One region of the Streptomyces sp. NPDC091209 genome, then DNA from elsewhere that is predicted to be linked to it. Evidence: riboswitches for the same ligand, from Rfam matches in the RefSeq annotation. Region 1 holds a riboswitch; the other holds the start of a gene.
The links. Region 1 has a riboswitch for thiamine pyrophosphate ahead of ACIQRL_RS29345 (thiamine ABC transporter substrate binding subunit). Riboswitches for the same ligand answer to the same signal wherever they lie in the genome.
Positions count from the first base shown of each region.

Region 1 (5,731 bases):
TCGCGGCCAGCGCCACGCTCGGTGACCTCGGCGAGTCCATGATCAAGCGTGACCTCGGCATCAAGGACATGGGCACCTTGCTGCCGGGCCACGGCGGCATCATGGACCGGCTGGACTCGCTGCTCCCGACGGCTCCGGTCGTCTGGCTGCTGCTCGTGCTCTTCGTCGGATCCGGCTGATCGTTTTTCCGCACGCACCCGCGATATGCGTACGTGCGACGCACACACGTGCGACGTACGCACCTACGATGCGCGCCTCTACGAGACCACCCCTTCCGGTCATCCGATCACCTCACCGTGATCCCCGTGACCGGGAGGGGTGGTCTCGTACGTGTGGGGCCGGCCGTCCTGCCATTCCACCCAGCGCGAATCGTCCAGGAGCTCCCCCGCGTCCGGGAGGCCCGCGCGGCGCAGGAACTCGACCACGTCGGCGTCGCTGTGGGCGACGCCGGCGCTCCGGCCGCGGATCGTCACGCGACGGCCGCCTGTCCCTGCCGGGCGGCCGACGGTGATGGGCGCGGTGGACACGCCGTCGGGCTGTGTCTGTTCCTGCTCTTCGTGCTGTTCCTGCTGTTCGTGGTTCGGCTGCGCGTGTTCGTGGTTCACAGGACACCCAGATCCGTGTCGGGGCGGCAGTACGGGCATGCCGTGACGCCGTCTTCGGTGATCGCCCGGAGAGCCTGCTCGCGTGCGAGTGGCTTCGTGTTCTTCCCGGCCAAGCCGCAGTCGCCCGTGTGGACGGCGTCGGGGGTGGCCTTGGTGCCGCCTGTCCGTCGCATCGCGAGTTTCCATCCCCGGGGCGGCGGGGGCGACGTAAGGGCCGCGCGAGTGGCGGCGACCTCCTGCCGCTCCAGCTCGGCGATGGTGTCGTCGGTGCGGCGCAGTTGCCAGAGCAGCCAGGCGCGGACGCTGCGCAGATGCTCCAGGCGGGACACGTTTTCGTACACGTATTCGATTCTAGGGCTTGGCGTGACGTCGCGGCAGCATCCGGCCGCGCCTGTCCGCCCCTGTCCGTCCGTCTCCCTCCGTCTCCCGCCGTCTTCCTCCGACTGTCTCCCCCTGTGCCCCCTGTGTCCCTCGGAGTCCTGCCTTTGAACCTCGCCGAGGGGGATCGTCGCGGCGCCGCGGGTGGGAGACGCAGGTCACATTCGGTCGTGTCACATCGTGCGGAGCTGTTCCGTCATTGAGGTGTAGCCACGAACAACGACACAGGAGCGCACCATGGAAGCTCGGTTGAACCTCTTCGCCAGCCCGGTCGCGGCCAAGTTCACGAAGCACATCGTCGCCGCGGGCAGGGCGCTCGAGGACTCGACGCTGCCGGCCGCGACGCAGGAGCTGGTGAAGCTGCGCGCCAGCCAGATCAACGGCTGCGGATTCTGCACCGACATGCACACCAAGGACGCCACCGCGGAGGGCGAGACCTCGGTACGCCTCAACCTGGTCGCGGCCTGGCGGGAGGCGACGGTGTTCTCGGACGCCGAGCGGGCCGCCCTGGAGCTGACGGAGCAGGGCACGCGCATCGCGGACGCGGCCGGCGGTGTCACGGACGAGTGCTGGGCGAACGCCGCCAAGTACTACGACGAGGAGCAGCTCGCCGCCCTGGTGTGCTGCATCTCCATCATCAACGCCTTCAACCGCGGCAACGTCATCGTCCAGCAGCCCGCCGGCGCCTACCGGCCCGGCCAGTTCGCGTAAGGATGGGGTGCCTCGGCCGGACCTGCCGGGTCCGGCCGAGGCCCGCCGCGGGCCCCGAGGTGACCGCAGGCCGCCGCCTCCCTTGTTCGGCCCCTGGTGCCGGGCGGAGGCGTACGACTTACCGGGTCCGGGCGTCGGTACATCCCGGCGCCCGGCACGTCACCAGCTGGTCCAGGGCAGGCGGGTACACGCCGTGCGCCAGTTCCGAGCCCGATGAGCAGCCCCGTCCTGGCTCCCCAGGCCCCTCCCTGATGGGTCGCGCTCGATGGTCGTCGCACCAGGGCCACCGGCACTGGAATCGCCAGGAGGGTCCGGCCGTGGGCCGGGACGGGCCGTCCCCAGGTCGTGCGAGGTCGGTCGGAGCTGACAGGTGGCGCCCGCGGGTGATCGCCCCCACCCCGTTGTGGCCTGGGCCGGTGGTGTTGATCTGCGACACTGGAAGGGTTATGCCGAAGCCCGGAGAACTCACTTTTGTCGCGCCGCGCGGAGCCAAGAAGCCGCCGCGGCACCTTGCCGATCTCACGCCCGCCGAGCGCAAAGAGGCGGTTGCCGCGATCGGTGAGAAGCCGTTTCGTGCCAAGCAGCTCTCGCAGCACTACTTCGCCCGGTACGCGCACGACCCCGCCGAGTGGACGGACATCCCGGCCGCCTCGCGCGGCAAGCTCCAGGAGGCCCTGCTTCCCGAGCTGATGTCGGTCGTACGTCACCTGTCGACCGACCAGGACACCACCCGCAAGACCCTGTGGCGGCTCTTCGACGGCACGCTCGTCGAGTCCGTCCTGATGCGCTACCCGGACCGGGTGACCATGTGCATCAGCTCGCAGGCCGGCTGCGGGATGAACTGCCCGTTCTGTGCCACCGGACAGGCCGGTCTCGACCGGAACCTGTCGACCGCCGAGATCGTGCACCAGATCGTCGACGGTATGCGGGCGCTTCGCGACGGCGAGATCCCCGGGGGTCCGGCGCGGCTGAGCAACATCGTCTTCATGGGGATGGGCGAGCCGCTCGCCAACTACAAGCGGGTGGTCGGCGCGATCCGGGCCCTCACCGACCCCGAGCCGGACGGGCTCGGGCTCTCGCAGCGCGGTATCACCGTGTCGACGGTCGGGCTGGTCCCCGCCATCAACCGGTTCTCCGACGAGGGCTTCAAGTGCCGCCTCGCGATCTCCCTGCACGCCCCGGACGACGAGCTGCGCGACACCCTCGTCCCCGTGAACACGCGGTGGAAGGTGCGCGAGGTGCTGGACGCCGGCTGGGAGTACGCGGCGAAGTCCGGGCGGCGCCTGTCCATCGAGTACGCCCTGATCCGGGACATCAACGATCAGGCGTGGCGTGGTGACCGGCTCGGGCGGATGCTCAAGGGCAAGCCCGTGCATGTCAACCTCATCCCGCTGAACCCGACCCCGGGGTCGAAGTGGACCGCCTCGCGGCCCGAGGACGAGAAGGCGTTCGTCGAGGCCATCGCGGCCCATGGCGTGCCGGTGACCGTCCGGGACACCCGTGGCCAGGAGATCGACGGCGCTTGTGGTCAGCTCGCCGCGACCGAGCGGTAGTCTGAGCCGAGTCAGTCCATCTCATAGTCCGACATCTTCATATTCCGACAGGGGAGCGCCACAGCGCTGAGAGTGCGGGACAGACCGCAGACCCTCTGAACCTTGCCCAGGTCATTCTGGGTAGGAAGTTCGGTCCTTACTCAAGCTGTTGCGCCCTGCCCGGGAACCGTCAGAGGTCCCGGGTGGGGCCGCGTCTCTTCCTGGTCACCCAGGAGGAATCAGTGAGCACCACCAGCAGCAGGCGGTTCGCGGTCTTGGCCGTCGGGCTCGGTCTCGTCGCGCTCCCCGCGCTGTCCGCGTGCGGCTCGTCCGGCGCCGCCGGCTCGGGCGACTCGAAGACGATCACGCTCGTCAGCCACGACTCGTGGCTCGTGTCGAAGAACGTGCTCCACGACTTCGAGAAGCAGTCCGGCTACAAGGTCCGCGTCCTCAAGGACGGCGACGCCGGGCAGGCCGTCAACAAGGCGATCCTGACCAAGGACAACCCGCAGGGCGATGTCTTCTTCGGCGTCGACAACACCCTGCTCTCCCGTGCGCTCGACAACGGGCTGTTCCAGCCGTACGCGGCCAAGGGCGCCGACCAGGTGCTGCCCCAGTACCGGACGGACCAGGACAAGCACCGGGTCACGCCCATCGACACCGGTGACATCTGCGTCAACTACGACAAGGCCTACTTCACCAAGCACAAGCTGGCGCCGCCGCAGTCTTTCGACGACCTGGTCAAGCCCGCGTACAAGAACCTCCTCGTCACCGAGAACGCCGCCACGTCCTCGCCCGGCCTCGGCTTCCTGCTCGGCTCCGCCGCCCATTACGGGGACAGCAACTGGCAGGGCTACTGGAAGAAGCTCAAGGCCAACGGGGTGAAGGTAGTCGACGGCTGGGAGCAGGCGTACAACGACGAGTTCTCCGGGTCCGCCGGGGGCAAGAAGGCCAAGGCCGACCGGCCGCTGGTCGTCTCGTACGCCTCCTCGCCGCCCGCCGAGGTCATCTACGCCGACCCGAAGCCCACCACCGCCCCGACCGGGGTCGCGGCCGGTACCTGCTTCCGGCAGGTGGAGTACGCGGGTCTGCTCAGCCACGCCCAGAACGCCAAGGGCGGCAAGGCGTTCCTGGACTTCCTGCTGACCAAGGAGTTCCAGGAGGACATGCCGCTCAACATGTTCGTCTACCCGGTGCGTGAGGGTGCGCGGGTGCCGGCGGAGTTCACCCGGTTCGGTCCGCAGGCCAAGGATCCCGAGACCCTGGCGCCCGCGAAGATCGCCGCCGACCGCGACCAGTGGGTCAAGTCGTGGACCTCACTCGTACTGAAGTAGCCGACCGAGCCGACGGAACCGACCAGGGCGGAGAGGTCGGCGGGGTCGGCCGGGCTTCGCGAAAGGCGCGCGGGCAGGGCGCGACACGGTTCGCGCTGATGGTCCTGCCCGTCGCGTTCTTCGCGGTGTTCTTCGCCTACCCCGTCGCCGCGATCGTCTCGCGCGGCCTCCACGGGGACGGCGGCTGGCGACCGGGCCGGATCTGGGACGTGGCGACCCGGCCGGACATCCGGCACGTGCTGTGGTTCACCACCTGGCAGGCGTTCGCCTCGACGGCCCTCACGCTGTTGATCGCGCTCCCCGGCGCGTACGTCTTCGCCCGCTTCGAGTTCAGGGGCAAACAGATCCTCCGGGCCGTGGTGACGGTGCCCTTCGTGCTGCCGACCGTGGTCGTCGGCACGGCGTTCCTCGCGCTGGTCGGCCGGGGCGGGCTGCTCGACGAGCTGTGGGGCGTACGCCTGGACACCACGGTGTGGGCGATCCTGATCGCGCATGTCTTCTTCAACTACGCGGTCGTCGTACGGACCGTCGGCGGGCTCTGGTCGCAGCTCGACCCGCGCCAGGAAGAGGCCGCCCGCGTGCTCGGCGCCTCCCGCTTCGCGGCCTGGCGCAGGGTGACGCTGCCGGCGCTCGGGCCGGCCGTGGCCGCCGCCGCCCTCATGGTCTTCCTCTTCACCTTCACCTCGTTCGGCGTGGTGCAGATCCTCGGCGGTCCCACCTTCTCGACCCTCGAGGTCGAGATCTACCGGCAGACCTCCGAGATCTTCGATCTGGAGACGGCGGCGGTGCTCACGATCGTCCAGTTCGTGGCGGTGGGGGCGATCCTCGTCGTGCACGCGGCGACCGTACGCCGCCGGGAGACCGCCCTGCGTCTGGTGGCCCCGGAGACGACCGCGCGCCGGCCGCGCGGGGCCGGGCAGTGGGCGCTCCTCGCGGGCGTGCTGGCGAGCGTCGCGGTCCTCCTGGTGCTGCCGCTCGCGGTCCTCGTGCAGCGGTCCCTCGGCGCACCGGGATTCGGTTACTACACGGCGCTGGCCCACGACGACGGAGGCGTCTTCCTCGTCGCCCCGATCGAGGCGGTCGGCAACTCGCTGGAGTACGCGCTCGCCGCCACCGCCATCGCCGTGCTGATCGGCGGTCTGGCCGCCGCGGCACTCACCCGGCGCGCCGG
Region 1 is NZ_JBIVVR010000011.1:107,806-113,536, reverse strand. Features, by position in the region: gene ACIQRL_RS29370 (phosphatidate cytidylyltransferase) at 1-179, shown strand, start outside; gene ACIQRL_RS29365 (hypothetical protein) at 279-527, opposite strand; gene ACIQRL_RS29360 (DUF6233 domain-containing protein) at 602-946, opposite strand; gene ACIQRL_RS29355 (carboxymuconolactone decarboxylase family protein) at 1,221-1,694, shown strand; gene rlmN (23S rRNA (adenine(2503)-C(2))-methyltransferase RlmN) at 2,141-3,247, shown strand; TPP riboswitch at 3,287-3,392, shown strand; gene ACIQRL_RS29345 (thiamine ABC transporter substrate binding subunit) at 3,469-4,560, shown strand; gene ACIQRL_RS29340 (ABC transporter permease) at 4,536-5,731, shown strand, end outside.

Region 2 (5,731 bases), on a different contig from region 1:
CAGGTCCGTACGGCCGGTGGCCACGCCGACCCGGGCGAGCGCCGAGACGATGCCGAGCGTGCCGTGGGATATGTGATGCAGACGGGAGTCGATATCCGCGCGATGGGCCCAATGAACGCCCGCCGGGGTCTCCTCCGCCGTCCGCAGGTACGGTTCCACGGCGAGGACGGCCAGTTCGGCGTCGCCGGCCAGAAGTGCGCCGAGGCCGATCCCCGCGTTGCCGCCCATCAGCTCGAACAGCTCGCCCCAGCGGGTCCCGTCGAATCGTGACCGTACGAGTTCCAGCGCGCGGTCGGCGGCGGTGCCGGCAGCCGTGTCGCCGAGTTCTTCGTGAAGGGTCCGCAGGACGAGAGCCATTCCCGTGCGGCCGAAGTAGAGGGAGTCGTCGTCGATGCCGTCGACGGAGTCCGTGAGGCTGCGGGCCGCGCGCAGGGCGGCGTCGGCGTAGGAGTCGTCGCCGAAGTGTCGCCACGCCTCCAGGAGTACGGGGACGTTTCCGGCCGTACCGCTGTAGAGCGTCGGGTCCGGCTCGTCGTCCGAGGGTCTTGTCGTCCAGGCGAGGCCGCCTCGTGGGGTTCCGCGCGCCGCCTCGATCAGCCACCGCAGCCCGTCCACGGCGAGTCCCTCGACCTCGTCGATCCCCACAGCCATGCCTTCTGATGCCGTCACGGGCCCACCCTCGCATGATCTTCCGGACCCGCCCAAGGGGCGCCGGCGCATCGCGAGAGCCACCGCCGCTGACCGACAAGCCCGGACCGCGCCGTGCGACGGCCGACATCAGCCCCTGGCCGGTCCATCAATCGATCAAGAGGCAGCCGTGGTCGACGGAGTGCAGACGCTCATTCGGTGCCGGTTCCGGACTGGTGCAGCATTCGGGTCACGAGCAGGGCGCCTCCGGCCGCTGCCCCTACCGCTCCCGCGGCCAGGAAACTCCGCGAGGAACGCCAGGACAGGACCGACCATCGCGACTGGGCGGAGAACAACGACCCCGTGCTCAGCCACGAACCGGTGGACATCAGGGACAGGGCGGAACCGATCGAGCCGGCCGACAGGGCGCTTCCGATCGAGCCGACCGACAAGGCCGAACCGATGGACCCCACGGACAGCACCGATCCCACGGAGCCGATCGACAACACGGAGTCCTGTGACCACAACGACAGCACGGAGCCGGAGGAGCCACAGCGGACCGACCGTACGGACAGTTTTGTCATGAGGTCATCTTGCCCGTCGTCGTTCCGCCTCGGGCGGTCGCGGACGAAAGACGCGGGTCCGGGTGAGGACCTTCCGGCATCTGGCTCACCGCCCGCTTCACCGGCCCGCAGTGCAGTCGGCCGGCACGTCGTCGGCTCGGGTGCGAGCGAGCGTCTGGTTCCGGATTCCGTCCCCGAGCGGCAGCAGCCGCTCGGGGACAGTCTGGTCCACCCCTGTCGGGAGATACGCCGTCCCGGTCGGGCTACGGATAGACGTAGGTGTTCAGCGTGTTCACCGCGGAGGCGGGATCACCCAGGTCGTAGCGGTCCACGGCAAGGTAGTTGGGCTTCTTGCGGGCGGCAGGCTGGCAGAAGCGGCGGGCACGGTCGGCGAGTTTGGTGTTGTCCGTGCCGGCGGTTCCGGAAAGCGTGGCGTCGCGGAAGTGGTTCATGACGAAGAGGGGGCGGAATCCCGGCTCGGTGCGGGTGAGGGGGACGTTCGTCCCCGCGTCGTACCAGCGGCTGTAGCAGGACCAGTCGGAGGAGCCGATCCCCGAGCCCATGGACCAGTAGTTCTCGACGGTCCACTCGCGCTGGTACATGACGCCGAAGCTGTCCCGGGTGAGTCCGGCGGACTCGTCGGCGGAACGGCTGTGGTCGGTGAAGAGGAGCAGGCGGTGGCCGGCGGCGGTCAGATCGGCGAGCTTGGGCCAGCCGTTCTCGCGCACACCGGTCCGGTCGGGACGGTAGAGGACGTCGGACAGGCCGTTCACCCGGGCGAGTTCGGCGCGGAGGACGCCAGGGTCGACGTAGTCCTCCATGAACACGGTGACGAACTGGTCGGGGTGCTGCTTGAGGAAGTCGACCATGCGCTGGAGGTCGACCCAGAGCGCGACCGGCTTGCTGACGAGCGTGCAGCTGTCGTGACAGAGGATCGCGCCGTCGGGGGTCTGATGCAGATCGAGCATGAACCCCCGTACGCCGTCGGAGAGTTGCTGGTTGATGCCGCGGGACTGATTGGGCACCAGGTTGATGAAGGGCGGGGCGAATCCGCCGTCGACGCCGTTGGCGTAGGCGTTGTGGGCGGTGAGGAACGTGACCTGGTCCAGGGTGCGTTGGTCCTGGGGCGGCATGGGGCGGGTCGCGGACTGGACCGGAGTGAGGTACCAGGAAGCGAGTCCGCCCGGCGGGCCGATCACCAGCTGGGCGGCGTAGTTGGCGCCGCCCGACTTGTCGGCGACCGTCAAGTACCGGTCCGTTCCAGGGGCCTTGAGCGTGTACTGGTCCGCACCGCTCGGCGTCACCTCCCACGCGGCGTCGGCGCTCGTACAGGCGACGGTACGCGCCTGGTCGCCCGAGCGGCCCAGACAACTGCCCGCGGTGTCGGCGCTTTCGAGGACGAAGGAGGAGCCGATCGGCCGCAAGGTCCACTGCTGGTGATCCTCGTTGCCCTTGGGGTTGTGCTGGACGACCGCGCCCCCGCTGTCGGCGGCGTTCAGTCCTGTGGTGGCGCTCTGGACGTAGTAGGCGCCCGCGACGGGGACTTCGGCGGCGTCGGCGGGCGCGGGGACGGCGAGAACGGTGCTCAGTACGGCGGTGGCGGCGAGCAGGGAGCGTCGGCTCGGTCTCATGGCACGTGATCCCTTCCTGTGGGGAGCATGAGCATGCCATGTTACTGTCGGCGTCAGCGGTTCGGACCGCGTCAACCGTCGTGCCCCGACCCGAGCGCTCGGCGGCGCCCCCGTTTCGGGCCGCCGCCGTTCACCGCTCCGAGCGAGGTCAGACAGTGCCGTAGGGAGTACCGGGGTGCTCGATCCGCGTGGCGAACGCGGTGATGTCGGCGACCACCCGTTCGGGCTGTTCCCAGTGGAGGACGTGGCCGGTGCCCTCGTAGGCGAGGAAGTCCGAGCCGTGAACGGCGTCCAGGATGGTCTGCTGGTCCTCGCGGGGCAGGAGCTCGTCCTGTTCGCCCCAGATGACGAGGGTGGGCACCAGGATGCCCGCGAGGGTCGCGCCGAGATCGGCGTCGAGGAGACCGCGCGCGGTCTCCTTCCAGACGTACGCGGGGAGTTTGAGGTTCTCCTCCACCATCGTCTCGATGAACCCCCGGGCGATCGGGCGGGCCGCCGCGCCGGCCAGGAAGTCCTCGACGAACGCGCGGGGCACGGGATCGGAGAGGCCTTCCAGGGCCTTGGCCGTCCCGGCCACCGCCTGGTTGTCCGCGAGGGTGCCGGGAACGCCGAGCAGAACCAGGCCCGCGATGCGGTCGGGGTAGCTGCCGGCGACGATCCGGGCCGGTACGCCGCCGCTGGACGCTCCGACCAGGATGGCGCGGGAGATGTCGACCGCGTCCAGGAAGGCGACCAGGTCGGAGGCGAAGTCGTCGGGAGTGTAGCCCTCGGCGGGCCGGTCGGCATCGCCGTGCCCGCGCTGCGTGGGCGCGTAGCCGTGCAGGGACGCCGGAAGGCGCCTCAGGAGGGGTTCGAAGGACCACCAGGAGTCGGCCAGACCGTGCACGAAGACGACCGGTGTACCACTGGGGTAGCCGGCTTCGGCGTACGGGAGGGTGGGCCCATACCGCAGTTGCGCTGACTTCAGGGAGATCACGGTCACGGCACTCTGCCTCCTTCCGCCCGGCCACCCGGGTCCGGGAACCCGGGAGCGGAGAGCGAGCGGCGATCACTTCCGACACTACCGAGGGGCGGCGCGCGCCGCGCTGCGAAGGGCCCGGTCGAGCCGCTCGGATGAAGCGGAGCGCAGGGGCGGGCGCTGGTCCGGGTGGGTGACTCCAGGAGGACGGGTGGAGGATCGCCGTCCCGGGCAGACCAGCCCGCCGCCGTCCCGGGCTGACGCGATCCCCCGGTCCCGCGCGTCACGGTCCCGCCTCGTCCCGTACGGACCGAGGGCGGGAACCTCCGCCGTGCACAACGGCCGTCGCACGCAGGACCCGCGGTGCACAACGCCCCTCGCACGCAGGACCCGCCCTGCGCAAGGGCTGTCCTGCGCGGGAGCCGTCGTACCCACCACCTGGGGGATGGGGTTAATGTGTCCGTCGTACCGGACACGGGGTGCCCCGTCCGAGGGCTGAGATCACACCCGTCGAACCTGAACCAGTTCGTACTGGCGGAGGGATGTCTTCCATGCCATTGGCGCATGTTTCCGGCGGGGTGCCCGCCGACGACCGGCCCGCCGTCTTCGACGGCCGGATGCCCTCCGCACCCGGCGACCTGCGGGTGGAGGGACACGGCATCGAGCCGGTCCCCGAGAACAACCGGTACGGCGGCGCCGGGCGCCTGTTCACCGTGTGGTTCGCGCCGAACCTGACGATGACGGGCGTGTTCACCGGCACCATCGGCATCACGCTGGGCCTGGACTTCGGTACCGCCCTCGCGGCGGTCGTCCTCGGGACCGTGCTCGGCGCGCTGCCCACCGCTTACCTCAGCACCTGGGGCGGCCTCACCGGCACCGGCCAACTCCCGCTCGCACGGCTCGCGTTCGGCCGGGCGGTGGTGCTGCCCGGGACGCTCCAGTGGCTGTCCTCGGTCGCCTGGGACGCGCTGATCGGGCTGTTCGGCGGGGACGCGCTGGCGCGGCTGTGCGGCTGGCCGTTCTGGCTCGGCGTGCTCGTCATGATGCTCGCCCAGGGGGCGCTCGGCGTCCTCGGCTACGAAGCCATCCACCGCCTGCAGATCGTCATGACGTTCGTGCTCGCCGTCGCCTTCGCGGTGATCGCCTGGCGCATGCTCGACGGCGTCCATCCCGCCGCGAGCGGGGCCGCGACCGGTGCCGACCGCGCGGGCGCGTTCGTGCTCACCAGCACCATCGCGCTCAGTCTGTCGCTGTCCTGGGCACCGTACGCCGGTGACTTCAGCCGCTATCTGCCGCGCACCACGTCCCGTCCGCGGATGTTCTGGTGCACCCTGCTCGGCCTCGTCGTGTCCTTCGTCGCCGTGCAGGTCCTCGGACTGTGGGGCGCGTCCGTCCTGACCGACCAGACGGCCGCGGGCGTGGACGCGTTGCTGGGCGGCGGGACGGCGGGCGCGTTCGGGCTGCTGGCCGTGGCACTGGCGGCGGTGTGCAGCAACGCGATGAACGACTACAGCGGTTCGCTGGCGCTGCAGACCCTGGGCCTGCGGATCCCGCGCCCGGTGGCCGCCGCCCTGGCCGCCGCGCTCGGCTTCCCGCTGGTGCTGTGGATGCACGCCGCCGACACCACGGCCCGCTTCCAGAACGTGCTGCTGTTCGTGGGCTATTGGATCCCCGGGTTCGTCGCGATCGTCGTCGTCGACTGGATCGCCCGCGGGCGGGAACGCGGCGGCGCCCCGGTCGACGTCGCCGTCGAGATCTCCCGGCCACGCCCGGGATGGCCTTCGCTGGTGGCCTTCGTCGCGGCGTTCGGCGCGGCCGTTCCGTTCATGGACACCGGCCTCTACGTCGGACCGGTGGCCGACGCGCTGCACGGCGCCGACCTCTCCTACTACGTGGCGTTCCTCGTCGCCCTCGCCCTCTACGCACCGCTCCGGCTGCGCCGCCGCGCCTGA
Region 2 is NZ_JBIVVR010000024.1:79,071-84,801, forward strand. Features, by position in the region: gene ACIQRL_RS40245 (lanthionine synthetase LanC family protein) at 1-651, opposite strand, end outside; gene ACIQRL_RS40250 (hypothetical protein) at 840-1,211, opposite strand; gene ACIQRL_RS40255 (phospholipase) at 1,454-2,821, opposite strand; gene ACIQRL_RS40260 (alpha/beta fold hydrolase) at 2,970-3,803, opposite strand; TPP riboswitch at 4,245-4,339, shown strand; gene ACIQRL_RS40265 (purine-cytosine permease family protein) at 4,331-5,731, shown strand.
Region 2: another riboswitch for thiamine pyrophosphate. It lies ahead of ACIQRL_RS40265 (purine-cytosine permease family protein); the one in region 1 lies ahead of ACIQRL_RS29345 (thiamine ABC transporter substrate binding subunit).